DNA from 3 places in the Bacillus sp. MT94 genome. Region 2 is predicted to be linked to each of the others. Evidence: riboswitches for the same ligand, from Rfam matches in the RefSeq annotation. Region 2 holds a riboswitch; each other region holds the start of a gene.

Region 1 (7,884 bases), on a different contig from region 2:
ACAAGTCGATCATATTCACGACGCGTAATTTCTTTATTATATAGCTTCAATAATAAATCTCTATGCTCTTTTGAAAATGCCATCTTTTTAATGACTTCAGGATACATAAAACACCCTCTCCATTTCACATAAACTTCTTGATTCCGAAAAACAGAACTTATGTTCGCATAAAAGATTATAAAAGATTCCTGAGCAAAAAACAAACAAAACATGACCAACTATTTATTTCTTTCTATTCAAAATATTACAACATTATATTATCATATTCACTTTTTAAATACATATATATTTTTGGTAGTTTTTTTGAATAAATCTTCCAATTCAATCAGAAAATAATGGCAAAAAAGAAGAGGAGTTTACATATGGATACGGTAACATTAGCAAGAGCATTTTTTGGTTCTTCATTAGCATTCCACATTATCTTTGCAACACTTGGCGTCGGACTTTCATTGATGATTTTTATAAGCGAAATACTCTATCACTGGAAGAAAGACTCCGACTATGCCATTATGGCGAAAAGATGGACAAAGGCGTTTGCTATTCTTCTCGGTGTAGCAATTCCAACTGGAACAATTGTTGGTGTGCAAATCTCACTTCTTTGGCCTGGTTTCGCCAAAATTGTTGGGCAAGTTATCTCTGTTCCCTTCCAAATTGAGATTTTCGCCTTCTTTTTGGAAGCTTTATTCATGTCGATTTACGTATATGCAGCCGATAAACTTCCTCCATTTATGAGATTAATCTCGCTATTTTTCGTCATGCTTGGTGCCACAGCATCCGCCGTGCTTATTACATCAGCAAATACATGGATGAATACACCAGCAGGCTTTTCAATGAATCCAGATGGATCTGTTTTTAACGTTGATCCGTGGAAAGCTTTCTTTAATCCAAGTTTTGGCACAAGTGCATTCCATGTTGTTATTACGGCTTATGCAACTGGTGCGGCTGTCATTGCTTCTATCGCTGGATTTAAATTATTGAAGAAAAATTTAAGTACACGTGAAATTGCTTATCATAAAAAAGGGCTACTATTAGGGCTTGTCGTTACATTTATTACAGGCGCTACGATGTGGCTTTCAGGACATGAATCAGCGATTGCCTTACATAAACACTCACCTGAAAAACTTGCATCTGCTGAAGCTTTATTTGAAACGACATCACACGCACCGCTATCCATTGGCGGAGTTGTGGATCCTAATACACTTGAACTAAACTATGCACTTGAAATTCCAAACATGCTTAGCTTATTAGTGGGACTAGACCCTAGCACTGTCGTAAAAGGTCTAAACGAATTCCCACAAGAAACATGGCCACCATTTTATACACATACACTATTCAACTTAATGGTCGGCACCGCTGCGTTCACCTTTGCAGTTGCAGCAATTGCGCTCTTATATTGGTACTTCGTTTACCGAAAAAAGGGAACAGAACTACCGAAGTGGCTACTTTGGGGAGCTGCTGCATGCGGACCAATTATGATGCTCGGTATTGAATTCGGCTGGATTTTCAGTTGTAGCGGTCGTCAACCATGGACAATTTATGGTATGCAACGTACCGTCGATGCATCTACACGCGCTGATTTCGTCGGTCCTTTATTTGTTTTGTTCATCATTTTATATATTGGACTCGCTATTTTAACAGTCTTTGTTCTACGTACATTCTTTAGAAGACATCCATTAAAGAATGATTTACAACACCAAGGAGGCGATTCTCATGCATGAGGAAAGTATTGCAATCATCATCTTATGGGCCCTTATTTTCGTATACAGTATATTAGGGTCCATCGATTTTGGCGCTGGTTTTTGGGGCATGGTATACGCAAAACATCCAACGCTCGCTGCCAAACTTGCGAATCGGTACTTATCCCCAACTTGGGAAGTAACAAATACGTTTCTCGTCTTCGTCGTTGTCGCATTTCTCGGCTTCTTTCCGAAAGCGGCCTTTACCCTTGCGACAGTAATGTTCGTACCAGTTATGTTAATTTTAGTGCTCGTTGCAGTACGTAGTACATTTATGGTGTTTGCTTACTCCTTGCCGAAATATCAGTACCTTCTTCGGGTTATTTCAGGTATTACTGGTCTCTTAATTCCAGCACTATTAATTACCGTTTTACCCGTTACAGAGGGAGCCTATATTACAATGTCTGAAGGGAAAGAAGTACTCCTGTATGGAAAACTTCTTTCTAGCCCGGTTATCTATTGCTATATGCTCTTCGGAATAACGTCTGAACTATTTCTCTCCTCTCTCTTTCTTGCTGATTTTGCGAGAGAACAAAGTTCAGAAGATACGTATAGAATTTATAGAAGAAATGCCATCATCCTTGGTCCTGCAACGCTCGTTACGGCAATCATCGCCCTCGTTGTAATGGATCCTGAAACACATTGGCTTATGCAAGGATTAATAAAGCAATTCCCGTGGTTTACAGTTTCTATTGTTTTATTCGTTATCGGATACTCGTCCCTTTGGTGGACAAACAAAAAGTACAATACACTAGGATATCCTCGCATTGCCGTTTTAGCTGTCGTCGCTCAATATGCATTTGCAAGCTACGCTTACGGCGTCGCGCATTTACCTTATATTATTTATCCTGACGTAACTGTATTTACAAGCTTTACAACGACAGAAACGTTCTATGCACTGCTCATTCTATACGCAATTGGGATTGCAATTTTATTACCAGGATTTATTTTCTTCTGGAATTTATTCTTGAAGGATCGTACTTTTTTGAAGGAAAAATAATATAGTCTTGGGGTCTGTTCCAAAAGGCATTTTGGGATGGGCTCCTTTTGTCATGTTTTGTCGATAAGTCGATATATTTTAAAAATCGCTGATATATTTTGAGTTGCGCCGATATATTTCAATGATCGCTGATATATTTTGAGTTACGCCGATATATTTCAATAATCGCTGATATATTTTCAGTTACGCTGATATAAATCTCATTTACTACCTTACTGCCCAATCAATTAATAGACTCCTATCACAATAGTTATTTCACTACGAGTGACACTTGTCCTTTAGCATGAAAAACACATATTCGCTTCATCTCGTTATACGTCTAGTTCTTCTTATTTTTTGCTGAATATACTACCAATATAACCTTGAGACAAGCTACATCTATTCAAGGGAAAATAGAAAGGTAGGCAAAATATGAGCATTGAAATATGGATTACTATTATTGTATTCTTCTTAACGATGATTGTTATCTTTTGGCGGCCTCGAGGTTTAAATGAGGCGTGGCCAGCAGCAATCGGAGCTGGTATCATCATAATTACTGGACTTGTATCAAAACCAGACGTCATGGATATTATAAGTAAAATTGGCGGTGCTTCCATAACAATATTAGCGACCATCGTCATGGCAGTTATATTAGAAAGCTTCGGCTTTTTCCATTGGTCCGCAGCGAAACTAGCAAATTTAGCAAAGGGTTCTGGACGCCGCTTATACTGGTATATTCAATTATTATGTTTTCTCATGACTCTTTTATTCAATAACGACGGTAGTATTTTAATTACAACTCCAATTTTAATTCTTCTTCTAAAAAATCTTCAATTAAAACCTCATCAGCAAATTCCTTATTTATTAAGTGGTGCTTTAATCGCTACGGCATCTAGTGCACCAATTGGTGTAAGTAATATCGTAAATTTAATCGCATTAAATATCGTTAATATGACTCTTTATATGCATACTGCTATGATGTTTGTACCTGCAACATTAGGCTTATTATTTATGTCATGGCTCATGTATACAGTTTTGAAGAAAAAACTTCCGAAAAAATTGCCTGTTTCTTCATATGATATTGAAGAAATTTTCTTCACGAAAAACTTCCATCCACTAAAAGGAAATAATTCTGTTGATACGAAACAAAAACGGACAAGATTCATGTTAAAAGTATTAGGTTTCGTCTTCCTTATGCGCTGTCTTCTATTCGTTGCATCCTTCTTATCCATCCCAATTGAAATCGTTGCAGTACTTGGTTCACTCGTTCTTCTCATTTGGAGATGGTACTACTTACGAACAAATCCTGTCGACATTTTGAAAAAGACACCATGGCACATTTTAATTTTCGCCTTCTCTATGTACGTCATTATTTACGGACTCCACAACGCAGGATTAACAGCTGCACTTGTACAATGGCTCGAGCCAATTGTGAATCAGCATCTACTCTATGCTAGCTTTGCAATGGGTGGACTTGTATCCATCCTCTCTAACGTCTTCAATAACCATCCTGCCCTTATGATTGGTACAATTACATTAACAGAAATGGGACTAGATCCAGTCACATTAAAAACAATCTATCTTGCAAACATCATTGGTAGTGACATCGGCTCACTATTACTACCAATTGGTACACTAGCTTCACTCATTTGGATGTATATTCTGAAACAAAACAAAATTAAAGTAAAATGGAAAGACTATTTAAGTGTATCCCTTATCGTTATCCCGCTCACAACAGTCGTCACACTATTCCTCTTATTCTACTGGGTACATCTCTTCTTCGCCTTATAAACAACAGAAGCCCCATTTGCTACCGTCTTAGCAAATGGGGCTTCTTCTATAATAAAGTTAGGTACTACAGTGTGATCAATCAAGTAAAGAGGTGTAACATATTATTGATATAAATGACTACCAGCTTCTTTAAATTCTTCTGCTTTCTCTTTCATTCCTTTTTCAATTGCTTCTGTCGTTTCTAAATCATTTTCTTTTGCATACTCACGAATATCATGTGAAATTCTCATACTACAAAACTTCGGTCCACACATTGAACAGAAGTGAGCTGTCTTTGCCCCTTCTGCCGGCAACGTTTCATCATGATATTCCATCGCACGTTCAGGATCTAAAGATAAATTAAATTGATCGCGCCAACGGAATTCGAAGCGTGCTTTTGAAAGTGCATCATCACGCTGATGAGCCGTTTTATGTCCTTTCGCAAGATCAGCCGCATGCGCTGCAATTTTATACGTAATAACACCCGTGCGTACATCATCTTTGTTTGGCAAACCTAAATGTTCTTTCGGCGTTACATAACAAAGCATCGCTGTTCCAAACCAGCCAATCATAGCAGCTCCAATTGCAGATGTAATATGGTCATAACCTGGTGCAATATCTGTCGTTAGCGGCCCAAGTGTGTAAAACGGCGCGCCCTGACAAATATCAAGCTCTTTCTCCATATTCTCTTTAATTAAGTGCATCGGTACGTGTCCAGGTCCTTCAATCATAACTTGCACATCATGTTTCCAAGCAATTTTGGTTAATTCGCCAAGTGTTTCAAGCTCAGAAAACTGTGCTTCGTCATTTGCATCTGCAATAGACCCTGGACGTAATCCATCTCCAAGAGAGAACGAAACATCGTACTGCTTCATAATTTCACAAATCTCTTCAAAGTGAGTATATAGGAAGTTTTCTTTATGATGGAATAGACACCACTGCGCCATAATCGAACCACCGCGCGAAACGATACCTGTCGTACGCTTTGCCGTGATTGGAATGTAACGAAGCAATACACCAGCGTGAATTGTAAAGTAATCAACGCCTTGCTCCGCCTGCTCAATTAACGTATCACGATATACTTCCCACGTTAAATCTTCTGCAATTCCGTTTACTTTTTCCAGCGCTTGATAAATCGGTACAGTTCCAACTGGTACAGGCGCGTTACGAATAATCCACTCACGCGTCGTATGAATATTTTTACCTGTAGATAAATCCATAATCGTATCTGCACCCCAGCGCGTTGCCCATGTCATCTTCTCTACTTCTTCTGCAATCGAAGAAGATACAGCTGAGTTTCCGATATTCGCGTTTACCTTCACATGGAAATTACGCCCGATGATCATCGGTTCAGCTTCTGGATGATTAATATTCGCTGGTAAAATAGCGCGGCCTTCTGCGATTTCCTTACGAACAAACTCCGGCTCTACCCCTTCACGAATCGCAACATACTCCATCTCAGACGTAATAATGCCATTACGTGCATAGTGCATTTGCGTAACGTTTGCACCTTGCTTTGCTCTAAGTGGCTTGCGATCCATCTGCGGGAAAACAGGTGTATGTTTCGAAGCCACTTTCACACCGTCATCCTCTGGTTTCACTTCACGCCCTTCGTATGCTTCTACATCACCACGCCCCAGAATCCAAGAATGGCGCGGCGTTGGAATCCCCTTTTCTAACTCCACTTTATACTCAGGATCCGTATAAGGTCCGCTCGTATCATACACACGAATTGGCGGATTTGGAACGCCATTTGTTTCGCTTTGTTTAATCTCACGCATCGGTACTTTCATGCCTTCTCGTGGTCCACCCACATATACTTTCTTACTCCCTGGTAAACTCGATTTCAATTCAATTTGCTCAGCTGAAACAGATTGTTTCATAAATTTTATTGCCCCCCTGTTCGTGACAAGGACGAGATATGGCCAGCGCATGCCAAAATAAAAAGAGCCAGGTCCATAAAAAAATAAGGACCTGGCTCATAAAGACATCATTATGTAAAGCCGTTAACTTCCCTACGCTGGTACGAGCCAGATCAGGTCCAAAGGGTTAAGAAGTTCACGCGCTTCTCTCTCAGCCTACGCATACGTTAGGCACCCCTAGTTTATCACTGATTTAATTTTCAATACTTTCCCATCATACACGATAATCTGAAAAATGCAAAGGTTATTTCTTTTTCTCTTTATGGAATCATCCACGTTAAATAATATGCTTGAACATACGTCATAATACCAACAATAATTACGAAGAACACCCTATTGTAAAAATAGTTTATGACTTAACATGGGAGTTTAAAAACATCTTCACCACAAAGAGTGTTGAGAATTTCGACCATTGTATTGAGAAAATGAAGAATACTAATATACAAGAGTTTAAGAGCTTTACGAATGGATTAGCCGGGGATATTGAAGCTGTCAGAAATGCGGTAACTTATGAGAATAATAATGGTCTTGCCGAAGGGAGCATAAACAAGTTAAAGCTTATTAAAAGAATCATGTATGGTCGATGCAAATTCTCCACATTGCGGACAAAGATTCTACTTTTGGAGAGAATGAGACTTTTCAACCAACTCCGGAAAGAACCATTTTTTACTTGCCAAATACATTCATCAGTCCCGTTTGACAAAGAGCCTTTGTCTCTACTGCATTTCGCTACAACTGCTACCTGCCATACAACCTGCAATAGAGATAGGTAACAATTTACTATACAAGGAACAAAATTGACCTGCTCCTCCATTTAGTGATTTAACTACCTTTATTATTCAGAGCTAAAACTCAAAGAAAAAACTCTTACATTTATTGTAACATTTTTCCTTAATACGTTAATTATTTTTTGTTGTCTTGTTAGTTAAAGGGGTACTTAGTACAAAAAATAACCGTAGATAGTAGCACGAACACTGTTCTTGTTATAATTAATTTTTTTCAGAACGTCTATAATCCTCTTTTAAAAAATATATGTAAATATAATAAAAAACGAATGATTAATAGAAATATTCTACACCACTCGTTTTTTATCGGACTTCTTTTTACTGTACTTTTATTTTCTTTATGAGTTATTAGAAAAATAATTGTCTATATAAGTCTTTATTTTTTCAAAATTCTTTTCCATAAATAAGATTGCTGGTACTTCAATTATTGGAAGATTATTTTCATTATCAAAAGCTGGACACGGTTTGGGAACTACCAAATAGTCAACTGAGTTTTTATCCCTGATATAATTAATTGAAACATCATAATACTTAGAAAAATATTCCTTCAAATCATTCTGATTCCTTAAAAATGGTAGAGAAAATATTGAACCATAATTTATACCAGCGTCGACAATTAATACAAAGCATATTTTTTTCATGATACACCCTCCTCGTATAATAAGTTTTAAGTTAATAACTGTTCCTTGAAA
Region 2 (7,884 bases):
AATGAATCTACTGCACAAGCGATGATTAAAGCAAAGATTTTTCGTAAACGTGACCAAGGAGCCCTTTCCAAACTGGTAGATACGTTACCTAATTTTCCAAAAGAAAGCTCACTACTATATATAAATGAAGAAGAAAAGAATATTAAAAGTATTAAAATAGAAGGAAAAGAGATACCAGTTGCATATGATAGTGATGCTTGGCTTGGCAATAAACGTGACTATGGAGCACTATGGTATATCATTGTGGCGAAAAATAGTGTGTATAAAGAAATAAAAGCGAATGAAACGAATATGCAACTTCTACATTTAAAAAAGTCGTTAGGTGATGAAAAACCTAAAATGTCGACAGATAATACATTAATTAATGAAAAAGTAAAAGTAAGAAAGCTAATTGAAGGTTTTAAAGAGAAAGTATCAGTTCAGTTTGTAACGATCGGAGAAAAATCTTAAAAAAGAGTTCGAGGTTGATAGAAAGTTTATCAGCTTCGAACTCTTTTTAGTTTATAGACAAATCAATTATTATGCTTTACATTACTTCATTTAATCGAGTCTCGTTTGTTTCCTCAATCGCATTTGAATTTTGAACTGAATTATTTTGGGCTTCTTTTTCTTTACGAGCCTTTTGTAGCATTTCAAGGATGATCCATAAAGGAACACCTTTATCCTTTAACATCTTCCATAAATCTAATTCATTAAATTTATGCTCAGGCTGTTTCATTTCTTTTTCAGATGAACGAATATCAAACTTGATAGGATCATTTACTTTCTTACTTTCAAGTTTAGTAGAAGAGATAGTATTATGCTCAAGAGTAGATGGAGTTATTTTAGTAGGTTGAGATAATGTATGAATATTTGATCCGATTTGCATGTTTTTTCCTCCTTTTTGAAGCAATGAGATTAGTTTTCTTATGGTTTTTAAATCTTTTTAACATGAGGAAACTATATCTAATTATAAATTCAAATAAACAGATTTACAAGTTATATTGTAAAAAGTAAATGTTCACTTGAATTAATATTTATCAACATTTGTATGTGTTTTCTATATATACAACGTATATAAAATACTTTACATTATGTTTAAGTTGTTAAATTATTCTGTTAATTTTTTGAAAAGAAAAATGTAAACGTTTTATTAGGGGGAGAAAGTATGGGGAAGTTATTTTTAAAAATATGTTTTTTCGCATTAGTGACCGTATGTTCATTCGCAGCGAAAATATCATACGCTGAAGAAAGACAACAAAATAATTATCCTATCATATTGGTGAATGGATTTGCTGGATGGGGTAGGGAAGAAATGCTGGGCGTAAAATATTGGGGTGGTGTTCATGATATACAGGAAGATTTGAAACGAAATGGTTATATGGTACATACCGCAGCTGTTGGACCTGTTTCTAGTAACTGGGATCGTGCATGTGAATTGTATGCACAAATTAACGGTGGGACAGTAGACTATGGTGCCGTACATGCTAAGAAACATGGACATAATCGTTTTGGCAGAACTTATAGTGGTTTTGCACCGAATTGGACTGAAACAAATAAAGTTCATTTAGTTGGACATAGCATGGGTGGACAAACGATTAGAACATTAGTACAGCTATTAAAAGAAGGTAGTTTTGAAGAAAATAATTATGTGAAAAATCACCCAGACACCAAAATATCACCACTATTTGAAGGCGGAAAATCATATGTTCATAGTGTTACAACATTAGCAACCCCTCACAACGGTACAACACTTGCGGATGGGAGTCTTCTACTTCCGTTCGTTAAAGATTTACTCATTACAGCTGCAAGCTTTGGAGGAAACAATAATTTATCATTATATGATTTTAAATTGGATCAATGGGGTATAAAGAAGAATGCTGGAGAGTCCTTTTTCCAATATAGTAATCGTATTCTAAATAGTTCACTTTGGAAAAATACAAAAGATATAAGTCAGTGGGATTTAAGTACAGATGGTGCAAAGGAGTTAAATAATTGGGTAAAGACGCAACCAGATGTGTATTATTTATCCTATAGTGGACATGCATCACAAGCAGCACCTATAACAGGTTTACATTTGCCTCATATAACGATGAATAAAGTGTTAATGGGAAATGCATTTTTCTTAGGTTCTTATGCGAGATATGAAGAAAACCGTCCGCTAGTTGATACTTCTTGGTGGCAAAATGATGGTGTAGTAAATACAAATTCCATGATTGCACCATCTTCTAATGTTACTGTAAATAATAATGAGTCATTACAGATTGGAAAATGGAATCATATCGAAACGAAAGCGAATTGGGACCATCTCGACATGGTAGGGTTAAGTGTTTCAGACTCGTTAGGTTTTTCTAGCATTCAAGAGTTTTATAGAACAATTGCTAAAAAGCTATCACGTTTACCGAAATAGGTAATAATAAAGCGCTCTCGATGGAATTCGAGAGCGCTTTATATTATATTGAAAGAGGGATTTGGTAGAAAAATATGGGGGGATATTATGAAAATTCAAGTTGTATTATCAGGATACGGAACAGTAGGCAGAGAGTTTATAAAATTATTAAATGAAAAATATTCATATATATATGAAACATATGGGATTCAATTAATTGTAAGCGGCGTATTAGGGAGAAATATTGCAATACATAATGAAGACGGCTTATCACTTCATCATTTATTAATGTATGGTGGCGGTACCGCTGCAATTGAAAAATATTTAGAATATCATCCGAAGGAACGTGCAACAACTAGCATAAGTGGTACTGTATTGGTAGAATCAACAGTTACAAATCTTAAAGATGGAAATCCAGGGAAACAATATATGAAACAAGCGATTGAGAAACAGATGGATATAGTAGCAATTTCTAAAGGTGCGCTCGTTACAAACTGGAGAGAAATAAATGAAGCAGCAAGAGGCGCAAATGTACGAATTCGATATAGCGGTGCAACAGCCGCTGCACTACCGACACTAGATATTGGACAATTTAGTTTAGCTGGTTGCAGTATTGATAAAATAGAAGGAATATTAAATGGAACAACTAATTATATTCTTACGAAAATGTATGAGGAAGATATGACATTTGAAGAAGCGCTGAAAGAAGCACAAAATAAAGGGATTGCTGAGACAAACCCTATATTAGATATAAGTGGTTCAGATAGTGCGTGTAAATTGTTACTTTTGACTAACAGCTTAATGGAAACAGAGAAAACACTTACTGATATACATATAAAAGGAATTGAGCACGTTACAAAACAGCAAATACAAAATGCTAAGAAACAACATAAAATTATTAAATTAATAGCATCAATATATAAGGATGAGGGTGGCAATGTGAATTTAAGTGTTGAACCGTGCGAAATAGAAAAAGATCATCCGTTAGCAAATGTAAATGGGACCGAAAAAGGAATTACATTCTTTACAGATACGATGGGACAAGTTACTACAATTGGTGGGGCTTCTAATCCACGAGGCGCTGCAGCTGCAGCTTTAAAAGATGTAATTAACTTATATCGAAAAGATTTGTAAGACCGTACCGCCCTTTATAAAAAATACATATGTCGTGGACCTTTTAAGAATGAAATAAATATGCAAAAATGATTGCAGGGGGTAAGGAATTGTTTAAGGATTTTAAAGTTGTTAAAGATCGTCCCGTTTATATTCAATTAAAAGACTATTTGAAAAAGATGATTATGAAAGGGCATTTGCTCGGGGATCAAAAAATCCCATCAACAAGGGAACTAAGTGAATTACTAAGTGTGAGTAGAAACACTGTACTCGCTGCTTATGCAGATTTAGAGCAAGAAGGACTCATTTATGCAGTTAAAGGAAAAGGGAACTTTGTTGCGAAGGTGGATATATCTAACACTTCGTCTGTTGAAATAGATTGGAAAAATAAACTTAATACAGTGACCGCATTAGCGGACGAATTAGATTTAATGAAACATGGTGTTCGTTGGGAAAAGGGAATGATTGTTTTTAATAGTATAGCCCCGGATGAGAAGCTATTTGATGTTGAAAATTTCAAAAGAGCTTTTCTTACTCGTATGTCCATTGAAGGGGACATCGTATTGAACTACGGATATGCAAAGGGATATAGACCGTTAATGAATTATTTACTTCATTACATGGAAATGAAAGGTGTAGACATTTCGAATAAAGATATTCTAATTACAAATGGATTTACAGAAGGATTGGATATTGTACTCTCTTCTTTATCAAAAAAATCCGGTCGTGTCATTTGTGAGAATCCAACTCACCATGCTGCACTTAAGCTTTTCCGTTTACATGGACTTGAAGTTCATGGGATTGATATGCATGAGGATGGTATTGATACGAATGAAGTTGAAAAAAGTTTGCGTGAAAAAGATTTTGATTTTGCTTATTTAATTCCTTCTTATCATAATCCAACCGGTATTGTTACGAGTTCAGAGAAAAGAACGGAATTGATGAGGTTATTCTCAAAATACAACGTTCCTATTATAGAGGACGGATTTAATGAAGAATTACGTTATTCAGGTTCACATTTAGCTCCATTATTAACTTTTGCTGGTGCTGGCAATAATGTGATTTATATTAGTAGCTTTTCAAAGGTACTTTTCCCTGGTTTACGTGTAGGGTGGATTATTGCAGATAAAGAGCTGATTCATTATTTAGAAAGCGTAAAAAGAGCAAGAACGATTCACACATCTACGCTAGATCAAGCTGTTCTGTTTCAATATTTACATGAGGGATATTTTGAAAAATATTTAAAAAAGGCAAGATCTGTTTATAAGAAAAAATATGAGTTAGCTGTCGGGGCATGTAACCAGTACATTCCTTTCAAAAGAATGACTGGAGATGGTGGACTGCATTTATTTATAGAGCTAGAAGAGCATATGAACGCCCGCACACTTTTACAAAAGTGTTATGAGAAAGGCGTTACGTTTTCACCTGGAGATGTTTTTTACTCTGATGGAGAAGGAGCGAACACTTTCCGATTAGGGTTTTCGCGCTTGAAAGAAGAAGAAATAGTTCGGGGAATTAAAATAATTGGTGATACATTAAAAAATGAAAATTGGAGTTGAGAAAATGAAAATCGGTGTTATTATGGGCGGGGTATCGTCTGAAAAACAAGTTTCAATTATGACCGGGAATGAAATGATTGCTCATTTAGATAAAAATAAGTATGAAATAGTCCCAATTACATTAAATGAAAAAATGGATTTAATTGAAAAAGCGAAAGACATTGACTTTGCATTGCTCGCATTACACGGAAAATACGGAGAAGATGGGACAGTTCAAGGAACACTGGAGAGTTTAGGGATTCCTTATAGCGGAAGTAATATGTTATCTAGTAGTATATGTATGGATAAAAATATTTCGAAAAAGATTTTACGTTATGAAGGTGTAGAAACACCAGATTGGATTGAACTTACAAAAATGGAGGATCTAAATCTTGATGAGTTAGATAAGTTAGGATTTCCATTAGTGGTAAAACCAAACTCCGGCGGATCGAGTGTCGGGGTGAAAATCGTTTACAATAAAAATGAATTGATCTCAATGCTAGAAACTGTATTCGAATGGGATTCTGAAGTAGTAATTGAGAAGTATATAAAAGGTGATGAAATTACATGTTCTATTCTGGATGGAAAACAGTTACCTATAGTTTCAATTCGACATGCAGCCGAGTTTTTTGATTACAATGCAAAATATGATGATACTAGTACAGTTGAGGAAGTTATCGAACTTCCAGCAGAAATTAATGAACGTGTAAATAAAGCTTCACTGGCTTGTTATAAAGCATTAAAATGTAGTGTTTATGCAAGAGTTGATATGATGGTGAAGGACGGAATTCCATATGTAATGGAAATTAATACATTACCAGGGATGACACAATCAAGCCTATTGCCCAAAAGTGCAGAAGCAGCGGGAATTAGTTATAGCAAACTATTAGATATGATTATTGAAACATCATTAAAAGTTAGAAATGAAGAAGGGTTTTAAGGAGATTATATAACTAATTCTTTTGACAGTTTCACGAAGTATGCTATGATGAATACATTATAAAAACAAAATATTTATCCACTAGGGGGGCCTTTTATAGGCTGAGATCAAATGTGATTTTGAGACTCTTAGTACCTGATCTGGTTAATGCCAGCGTAGGGAAGTGGGAAAGACGTTGCTATTTAATGAGTAAATAAATACTGTCAATTTCACTTTCTTTACGCCTGTAAAGAAAGTTTTTTTATTTTACAGCTTTAATAATTGTGGATAAATACTTATATTTTATACATTAGTGGAGGGATTTAAATGACTTTTTCACAATCATTACGTAAAGAAGTAGATTCAATTTGGGAAGCGAGTTTTAACCATCCTTTTGTAAAAAAACTTGGTGAAGGAACATTAGATTTAGCTAGTTTTCGCTATTATGTGCTTCAAGATTCATATTATTTGAGTCATTTTGCTAGAGTACAAACTTTAGGAGCTGCAAAAGCTCTTGAATTAGAGACGACAGCTCGTATGGCACATCATGCTCAAAATACATATGAGGCCGAGTTATCTTTACATGAGAATTTTGCTAAAAAGCTAGGGATAACAAAAGAAGAAAAAGATAATTTTATTCCTGCGCCAACTGCATATGCGTATACTTCACATATGTATCGTGCTGCGTATGAAGGGCATTTAGGAGATATCATTGCAGCAATTTTACCTTGCTATTGGTTGTATTATGAAATTGGCGAACGCTTAAAAGAGTGCCAGCCGGAAGAGCCAATTTATAACGAATGGATTTCTGCTTATGGATCTGATTGGTTCCGTACGCTAGTTGAAGAACAAATTACACGTTTAGATACTATCGCTGAAAAAGTAACAGAGGTAGACCTCAAACGTATGAAACAGCATTTTATTATTAGCAGTCAATATGAATATTCATTTTGGGAAATGGCTTATACATTAGAAAAGTGGCCAGTGGATACAGACGTAAAAGACGTAATTGGATAAAGAATAGAAATAATGTTATAGATAGGTATGGATCATACCTATCTATATATTTTTTCTTGTCAAATTTGCGCAAAGTCATTAGTGCTACGGATATGGCGAAATAAAATATCGATAATTTAGCTCATTTACTTGTCTACGCATTAACTGGATAAACTTCTGTCACATTTATTTTACAATCAAAGAACGTAAATGTTGGTGGTATGAAGTTAAATAAGAAAAGAAACCCGAGCTGTTAGCTGTAACGGAGTTGTTTTTTCTTTGCAGGAATTTCTAAATTATCATGGAGTGTTGTTAATACGATATGCAAATATGCATATCGTATTTTTTTGAGTTCTTTATGTGTTAAAATTAGATATAAAGATATGGAAATATAAAGAAGCAAAAGCAGGAATATCCAATAAATTTTGAGAGGTGTTATATGTTTACAAATAAGAAATTAATTCGATTTGGTTTATCGTTGTTTGTATTTTTAGGGATAATTAATTTTACAATCAGCTATTTCCAAACATATCTTGAAACAGCAGCAGATATTAAATGGGTAATTCCAGAAATTTGGAAAACTATTTTGCTAGATGTTCCTCAAGGTATACTTGTTCTTTTAGGCGCAATTGCTTTATATGATTTCACAAAAGAGGCATCACAAAAAGACGCATCAATCTAAGTGTGTCTTTTTTCTATTAGGAATTTCATAGAGAGTTTGGCTGGAGAAATAGAATGAAAAGCCCTAATAAGGGCTTTTTTCTTTGTAGGAATTTCTTATCTGTCATAGAAACCGGTTACTTGGAGGTGTTATAGTGAAAGGCATTTACAGTACAGAAAAATCTAAGCGGCAGACGGAAATATATAGGATATGACAACATAATTATTGAGAAATTAATTGAATTTAGTAGGTATGAAGATATGAGGCTAGAATTCATATTTTTTAATTT
Region 3 (7,884 bases), on a different contig from region 2:
TTGAAACAGGAGAAATAGTATTGAAAAAATTGGATGTAGAATTAGTTAGAGACATGGCGAAAGATCCTACAGCCGAAAAAGTGAAAAAAGAAAAGTTAACAGAGAAATTAGATGAAGTGTCAAAAGAATTGAAAAGTGTTGGACAAACGTATGTTACAGGAGCAAAGCCGAATGAAAAGCGAGAATTACAACTCGTTGGTTTGACTACAGAGTTAACAAAAGCGTTCCCTATAAAGCCGGGAGATTATTATGAACAACCCGCTCATTGGATGAAGGCATACGATAAAGTCATTGATACGAAAAAGGCCCAAATGACAGAAGTATATGAAGATGAAATAGGTTCGTGGGTGACAATATTAGAACCAATTACAGATGGAGAAAATAATATTGTTGCAATTATTGCGGCTGACTTAGATGCTTCCATTGTTCCTATTACAAAAGAGAAGTTTATGATACAGGGCTTACTCTTTATCATTATTTCATTAGCAATTGCGACTATTACTCAATTCTTTATCGTGCGTCACTCGTTAGCTCCATTAAAAGATTTACGAGAAGGGTTACGTAAAATTGGTGAAGGTGACTTAAGTATTAAATTAAAAGAAAGACCAGATGACATTGGAATTATTAATGTTTATTTCAATAACACGATTGAAAAATTTAAAGGGATTATAGATAAAGTAAGGCAAACTGCTGAGCAAGTTTCTTCTTCTTCACAAGAATTGTCGGCGAGTACAGAGGAAAACAGCATGGCAGTTCAAGAGATTGCAAGTTCTATTGAAGGTTTAAGAGTAGGGGCACAGTCTCAAAAAACTTCAGTACAACAATGTTTAGGAATTGTACATGGAATGGAAGATAAGGTAGAAGAGATAACTGGGGCTGCGAAACAAGTTGCGGTTGCTTCTGAAGGTATGGAGCAACATTCAATTGAAGGTAATGAAGTGATTGGACAAATTATTAATCAAATGAGTTTAATTCAAAATGCAGTACAAGATTTATCTTCCATCATTTATTCGTTAGAAACAAGGTCAAAAGAAATTAGTGATATCGTAACTGTAATTACAGGTATTTCAAATCAAACAAATTTATTAGCTTTAAATGCTTCTATTGAGGCTTCACGTGCTGGAGCAGCGGGGAGAGGGTTTGCAGTTGTTGCTGATGAAGTACGAAAATTAGCAGAACAAACGGAAGCGTCTGCTAAAGATATAGCGAAATTAATTGGTGAAACACAAGCTGAGACAGAAGATGCTGTAGTTTCAATGCAAAAAGGTTCAAAAGAAGTAGAAACTGGAATTTCACTTGTTCAAAGTAGTGGAAATTTCTTTGAAAAAATCTCCAAATCAGCGCAATCTGTTACAGATCAAGTAAAAGCTGTTTCGGGTAATTCGAGTGACATTTTACAAAATAGCCAGAATATCGTTCAAGTCGTAAATGAATTATCACATATTGCAAACACTTATGCCAACAGCAGTAGTAATGTTGAAGAAAGCATGAAAGAGCAAGAAATATCAGTACAAGATATTGCAGAATTAGCGACTTCTTTAAGTTGGCTTTCTCAGGAATTACAAGAGCTTATTGGTGAGTTTAAAAGCGAATAAGGAGAAAGTTCAATTCTAATCAAAGGGGATATCTCCGCTACTGATTATGAATTGAACGAATCTGCCCGTTAATAAGGGATGAAAAAGGTGTGAATTTTCACACCTTTATTATATTTAAGAGAGGAATTTACATAAATATGAAATTAGCAATTTCTTATAATGAGATGGTAAAAGAATTTTTAGGGAAAGTAGAAGGAAGTATTAAAATACCTAAAGATGTGCAAGGAACGGAACTTAGGATAAAAAGGAAAACTGAACTATTTCCAAATTTGACTCATATTGTAGATTTAATAGGAGCGACTGCAACGTGGTTATATCATATTTCTAAAGAAAAACATATTGTCGTGCTTTATCATGTAAGAGGAAGTTTATTTCCGATTACTATTGAAGTTTCTAATTTTCTCTCCTATGAAAGTTTGAATTTACAGATTGAAGAGCAACTGGAACAAATTAAAGAAATGAATGAGGAAGAAATAGAAGAGTTTCAAAACGGTAATACATTATATGAAATGTCACCTATTATTATTGGTAAAACATATTATGAGCTACAAGACACGAATACATTACAATTTGTATTTAGTAAAAATATGCAAAGTGTAGAAATAATATTTAATAGTGTTAATTGGAAGGAAACAACGATTACTCGTTATGCACAACAAATACAAGGTGTTTTAATTGGTACATCACGAAATAAGAATAATTATATAAAGAATTTTAATATTATTACAGAGGCCGAGATGGCACTTTATAGTCAAGTGAATGATACGACAGCAGTATATCCTGAGAAAAGTATCGTCGATATGTTCTATAATACTGTTACTCAATTTCCAAATCGTATAGCTTTATCTTCAAGGGAAGGTACTTTAACTTATGAGGAGCTAAATAAAAAAAGTAATCAAATAGCTCATATGTTAATTAAAAATGGCGTCCAATTAGGAGACTATGTTGGAATATTTATGAAACGTAGCATAGACACAGTAGTAAGTATGGTAGCTATATTAAAAGCTGGTGCAGCGTATGTTCCGATTGATCCAGATTATCCGGAAAGTAGAATACAGTACATTATTCAAGATAGCCAAGCGAAAGTTATATTGATGAAAGAGACGCCTATAACATGTGATGGAGTTCAAACAGTTTCAATGTATGATAGTGAAACTTGTGAAGATATAGATGTAAAGTTGTCTATTCATTGTGATGATGTAGCTTATATGATTTATACGTCTGGTTCAACAGGGAATCCAAAGGGAACGATGTTAGCACATAGAGGGGTTGTTAATCTGTACACTTGGATGCAAAAGCAATATGAATTGACAGAAGAGGATGTATTTGCCCAATTTCCTTCTTTTAGTTTCGATGCTTCTGTATGGGAGTCATTTGCTTCTTTATTCTGCGGAGGAAACTTGTATGTATTATTAGAGGAAGAGCGATTGTCTGTAGAAGCATTTGCAAATGCAATCTATAAAGTGAAAGCAACTTCGATCTTGGCATTAGCAACAATTTTTGTTCGACAAGTAGCAACTTATTTAGCAGAAGAAGATATATATAAGCTAGCTTCCCTAAAAAGAATTGCGATTGGCGGTGAAATGTTGCCTGTAGAGGTTATTAAATTGTGGAGAGAAAGGATAGGTACAAATGTTGAAATTCATAATGTATACGGACCGACAGAATGTACTGTAGTGACGACAACCTATAAAATACCTAGTCAGTTAAATGAGGATGTTGCGAGTATTCCCATTGGTAAACCATGTGCTAATTATCAAGTTATGATTTTGGATGAGAATATGAATCTTTGTCCAATTGGTGTACCTGGTGAATTATATATAGATTCAGTAGGATTAGCAAAAGGGTATTTTAATAAGCCTAATAAAACAATTGAAGCTTTTATTCAGAACCCTTTTAATCCTATAGTTAATATATACAAAACAGGTGATATTGTTAAGTTGTTAGAGGATGGAAATATAGAATTTTTACATCGGAAAGATGATCAAGTAAAGATTAGAGGACATCGTATTGAACTAGGAGAAATCCAAAGTAAAATTTCTCAAAATCATAATATAAAAGAAAATGCTGTTTTTGCTAAGAAGAGTAAGGAAGGTAGCCAATATTTAATCGCGTTCTATACAACTTTAAATAAAAAAGAAATACCAGAATTAGTTTATCAGTTACAAGAGCAATTACCAGATTATATGGTGCCATCTAAACTAATTTATATTAATGAATTACCACTTACACCTAATAAAAAGATTGATGTTAAGAAGTTAGCTCAGTTAGAAGAAAAGTATGAACCGGTTCGTCTACAAGAATATGTTGCACCTTCTAATAAAGCAGAGAAACAAATAGCGCGCGCTTGGGCGGAAGTATTAGGAATTTCAAAAGTTGGAGTGCATGATGATTTCTTTACAATTGGTGGACATTCATTAAAAGTATTACGAGTCTTAACATTGTTAAAAGAAGATTTTTCACATTTAACAATTCAAGATTTCTTTAAAGAAAGAACGATATATGGATTAGCTCGAATTGAGCGAGAAGTAAAAGTAGAGAAAGAAGAAGTATTTCGTGAATATAAACTGATTCACGAACCAGATAATATTACGTATGCAAACGTTTTGGAAGAAACCCAGATTTCAAATGTCTTTTTAACAGGAGCTACTGGTTATTTAGGATCACACATATTATATGAATTGTTGAGAGATACATCTGCTACTATTTATTGTTTAGTAAGACCAACCAAAGATGTGCAACAAAGAATTATAGATACATTAACAGGCTACTTTAGTGATATATGTGAAGAATGGTTACAGCGTATACAGGCCGTAGCTGGTGATCTGGGGGAAGAGTATCTTGGGATGAGCGAAGAAGAATTTATGTTCATCAGTTCTAAGATGGATACGATAATTCATTGCGGTGCAGATGTAAGACATTTTGGAGATGTAAAACAATTTGAAAATATAAATGTCCAAGGAACTAGCCGTATGCTAGCATTAGCGGAGAAAGGTGCTACATTCCATTTTATTTCTACAATTGGTATCCCGTTAGAATTAGCGGTAGATCAATGGGATACATACATGAAAACTGGTGATTTTAATTACAGTGTAGACTTAGAGAATGTATATTCAAATAGTAAACTACAAGCGGAAAACATTGTTCGTGAAGCAATGAAAAATGGTTTGCGCGGAAATATTTATCGTGCAGGTAATTTAGCATGTCATTCAGAAACAGGTTCGTTCCAACAAAATATTGAAGGAAACGCATTTTATCGTCTTATTAAAACAATGCTATTAATTGGGAAAGCACCAAATGTGAAGTGGAAAGTTGATTTCACACCAATTGATTTTGCTAGTAAATCAATTGTATCGTATTTAAAAGATTCGCAAATTGTAGGAGAGACGTTACATATTTGTCATCCACATCAAATTGAGTTTGAACAATTTATACAGTTAATTGGAGAGTGTGGATACAATCTTGAAATGGTTCCACTTTCAGAATATGTAAATACCGGACTTGAATTAGCGAAGGAAAATGAAGTAATAGCAGAGTTAATTGCTTCTCAAGTTGCAGGAGATGGAGCGCAGCAATCTGAAATTGTAATGGGTACGCGTAGAACGAATGAATGGATTAAGAAAAAAGAATTGATAGTACCAGCAATCAATAAAGAATTTATACAGCAGTTATTAGCTCATGGTGAAAAAGTTGGATATTTTCCAAAAATAATGAAATGATTATGCATGCTTTTGTTTGTTCAATAAAATAAATCATGCTACAATGAAAACGAATTAAGGACCGGGGAGCCAATTGGCTGAGAGGATGTAAGTAAACATCGACCCTCAACCTGATCTGGATAATGCCAGCGTAGGGAGTTACTTAAAGTGATGTAGCATATGTTATTCTATAATAACTTGCATACAAGGCTTTCCTACGCAGTAGGAAAGCCTTTTCTTATTTTTGAAATCTAATTTTATAAGGGGGATTTTATTATGTCACAACAAGTTACAATGTCATTTTCAGTAGTACCACAAGCGAAAACGAAAGATGTATATTCTGTTGTCGATAAAGCAATTGAAGTTGTGCAACAATCGGGAGTTCGTTATGAAGTAGGGGCAATGGAAACAACTTTGGAAGGAGAATTAGATGTACTTCTTGATGTCGTTAAACGTGCGCAACAAGCTTGCGTCGATGCTGGAGCAGAAGAAGTGATTACTTCTATTAAAATCCATTATCGTCCAAGCACTGGTGTAACGATAGATGAAAAGGTTTGGAAGTACCGTGATGAATATGCAAAACCAGAAGCAATCTAAACTTATTACAACTATTTGGCTTATCCTTCTCATTGCGATATGGGAAGGATCTGTTTCATTATTTAAAATCGAACCGTGGATTTTACCAAAGCCTTCTGCCATTGTTCAAGAATTAATTGGGATGAAAGATTTACTATTACCAAATACGATGCAAACACTGCAGGAAGTTATAATTGGACTATTCTTTGCAATTTTATTGGGGACGAGCATCGCAATTATTATGGACGTTATACCGTTATTTCGTATTTTAATAAATCCATTGCTCGTTATTTCGCAAACAATTCCAATTGTTGTACTTGCACCGCTATTTATTATTTGGTTTGGATATGGGATGTTGCCGAAAGTAATGGTCGTAATACTCGTTTGTTTCTTCCCAATTGCGCTTAGTATTTTAGAAGGTTTTCAAACAGTAGATAAAAACATGTTGAAGCTTTTACAAACAATGAAGGCGACAAAATGGCAAGTTTACCAGAAAGTAAAATTTCCAGCAGTGCTTCCATACTTTTTCTCCGGTTTAAAAATTGCAGTTACATATAGCGTAATGGGGGCAATTATCGGAGAATGGCTCGGTGCAAGTGAAGGATTAGGCGTTATGCTTACGAGGGCTACAAAATCCTTTTTGACTGCCCGAGTATTTGGTGTTGCAGCAATCATCGTTATAGTGACATTATGCCTGTATTTTATCGTAGAGTTTATGGCAAGAATAACAGCACCATGGATATATAGAAAGGACGGCAGAAAATGAAAAAAGGTTTGAAAGTTATGTTAGCTGCCTTAGTAGCGGTAGGTGTGGCTGGATGTAATCCGGCGAAGAAAGAAGAAAGTGCAAGTAAAGATCAAAAAGTAAAAGTAGTATTAGATTGGTTTCCAAATACGAATCATACTGGCTTGTATGTAGCGCAAACGAAAGATTATTACAAAAAGCAAGGATTAGATGTAGAAATTATTCAACCAGGTGACAATGTAACAGCAGAGCAAATGATAGCATCAGGAAAAGCAGACTTCGCAATAAGCGCACAAGAAAATGTAACATTAGCTCGTGTGGAAGGAATTCCTGTTGTATCTGTAGGAGCGATTATTCAGCATAACACTTCAGCGTTTGCATCGCTTAAGAAAGATAATATGACGTCACCGAAAGATTTTGAAGGTAAACGTTATGGCGGCTGGGGAGGACCAGCGGAAGAAGCGACATTAAAGACGATTATGGATAAGCATCAAGCTGATTTTAATAAAGTTGAAAAAATCATCTTAGGACAAACAGATTTCTTTAAATCAATCGGCCGTGATGCAGATTTCGAATGGATTTATTACGGTTGGGATGGTATTGAAGCGAAGCGCCAAGGAAAAGAGTTAAATACGATTATGGTGAAAGACTTAGATCCAGCGCTTGATTTCTATAGTCCTGTTATTATTACGAGTGAAAAACATACGAAGCAAGATAAAGACTTTGTGAAAAAGTTTATGAGTGCAACAACAGAAGGTTATAATTTTGCAATTAAGGAACCGAAAGAAGCTGCTGATATTCTAATTAAAGCTGTTCCAGATGTAAATAAAGATTTAGTTCAAGAAAGCCAGAAATGGTTAAGTACGAAGTATCAAGATGATGCGAAAGCATGGGGAGTACAGAAGGAAGAAATTTGGACGAATTACATGAATTTCTTATATGACAACAAAGTTATTAAAAAGAAAATCGATGTAAAAGATGCTTTTACAAATGAATTCCTTCCAAGTGAAAAATGAGCGGATTACAAATAAAAAATATAGTGAAATCTTTCGACGGAAAGAATGTATTAGAGAATATTAGTGCCTCTATACAAGAGGGAGAGTTTGTTTCTTTTGTAGGACCGAGTGGTTGCGGGAAAAGCACATTATTAAACATGATTGCAAATGTTGAAAAACCAACAAGCGGGAACGTAATGTATAAAGATAAGCAAGTACAAGAGCAAGATGTTGTTAGTTATATGCCACAACAAGATTTATTACTACCGTGGCGA

Evidence for each region. A riboswitch is a leader RNA that binds a small molecule or an ion and turns the genes downstream of it on or off. The one in region 2 is predicted to bind thiamine pyrophosphate.
Region 1: another riboswitch for thiamine pyrophosphate. It lies ahead of thiC (phosphomethylpyrimidine synthase ThiC); the one in region 2 lies ahead of tenA (thiaminase II).
Region 3: another riboswitch for thiamine pyrophosphate. It lies ahead of AC1Q51_RS24010 (MTH1187 family thiamine-binding protein); the one in region 2 lies ahead of tenA (thiaminase II).

What each region holds. Positions count from the first base shown of each region.
Region 1 covers NZ_JBXAEZ010000004.1:295,395-303,278, forward strand. The annotation lists gene AC1Q51_RS16725 (hypothetical protein) at 1-107, opposite strand, end outside; gene cydA (cytochrome ubiquinol oxidase subunit I) at 363-1,718, shown strand; gene AC1Q51_RS16735 (cytochrome d ubiquinol oxidase subunit II) at 1,711-2,736, shown strand; gene AC1Q51_RS16740 (arsenic transporter) at 3,148-4,506, shown strand; gene thiC (phosphomethylpyrimidine synthase ThiC) at 4,608-6,368, opposite strand; TPP riboswitch at 6,481-6,596, opposite strand; partial or broken gene AC1Q51_RS16750 (L-lactate permease) at 6,668-6,739, opposite strand; gene AC1Q51_RS16755 (transposase) at 6,785-7,180, shown strand; gene AC1Q51_RS16760 (hypothetical protein) at 7,531-7,833, opposite strand.
Region 2 covers NZ_JBXAEZ010000001.1:910,258-918,141, forward strand. The annotation lists gene AC1Q51_RS04340 (lipoprotein BA_5634 family protein) at 1-450, shown strand, start outside; gene AC1Q51_RS04345 (DUF3914 domain-containing protein) at 527-868, opposite strand; gene AC1Q51_RS04350 (esterase/lipase family protein) at 1,148-2,389, shown strand; gene AC1Q51_RS04355 (homoserine dehydrogenase) at 2,477-3,502, shown strand; gene pdxR (MocR-like pyridoxine biosynthesis transcription factor PdxR) at 3,592-5,040, shown strand; gene AC1Q51_RS04365 (D-alanine--D-alanine ligase) at 5,045-5,959, shown strand; TPP riboswitch at 6,033-6,138, shown strand; gene tenA (thiaminase II) at 6,266-6,955, shown strand; gene AC1Q51_RS04375 (DUF3937 family protein) at 7,374-7,616, shown strand.
Region 3 covers NZ_JBXAEZ010000008.1:93,784-101,667, reverse strand. The annotation lists gene AC1Q51_RS24020 (methyl-accepting chemotaxis protein) at 1-1,595, shown strand, start outside; gene AC1Q51_RS24015 (non-ribosomal peptide synthetase family protein) at 1,733-5,314, shown strand; TPP riboswitch at 5,367-5,468, shown strand; gene AC1Q51_RS24010 (MTH1187 family thiamine-binding protein) at 5,570-5,890, shown strand; gene AC1Q51_RS24005 (ABC transporter permease) at 5,862-6,635, shown strand; gene AC1Q51_RS24000 (ABC transporter substrate-binding protein) at 6,632-7,630, shown strand; gene AC1Q51_RS23995 (ABC transporter ATP-binding protein) at 7,627-7,884, shown strand, end outside.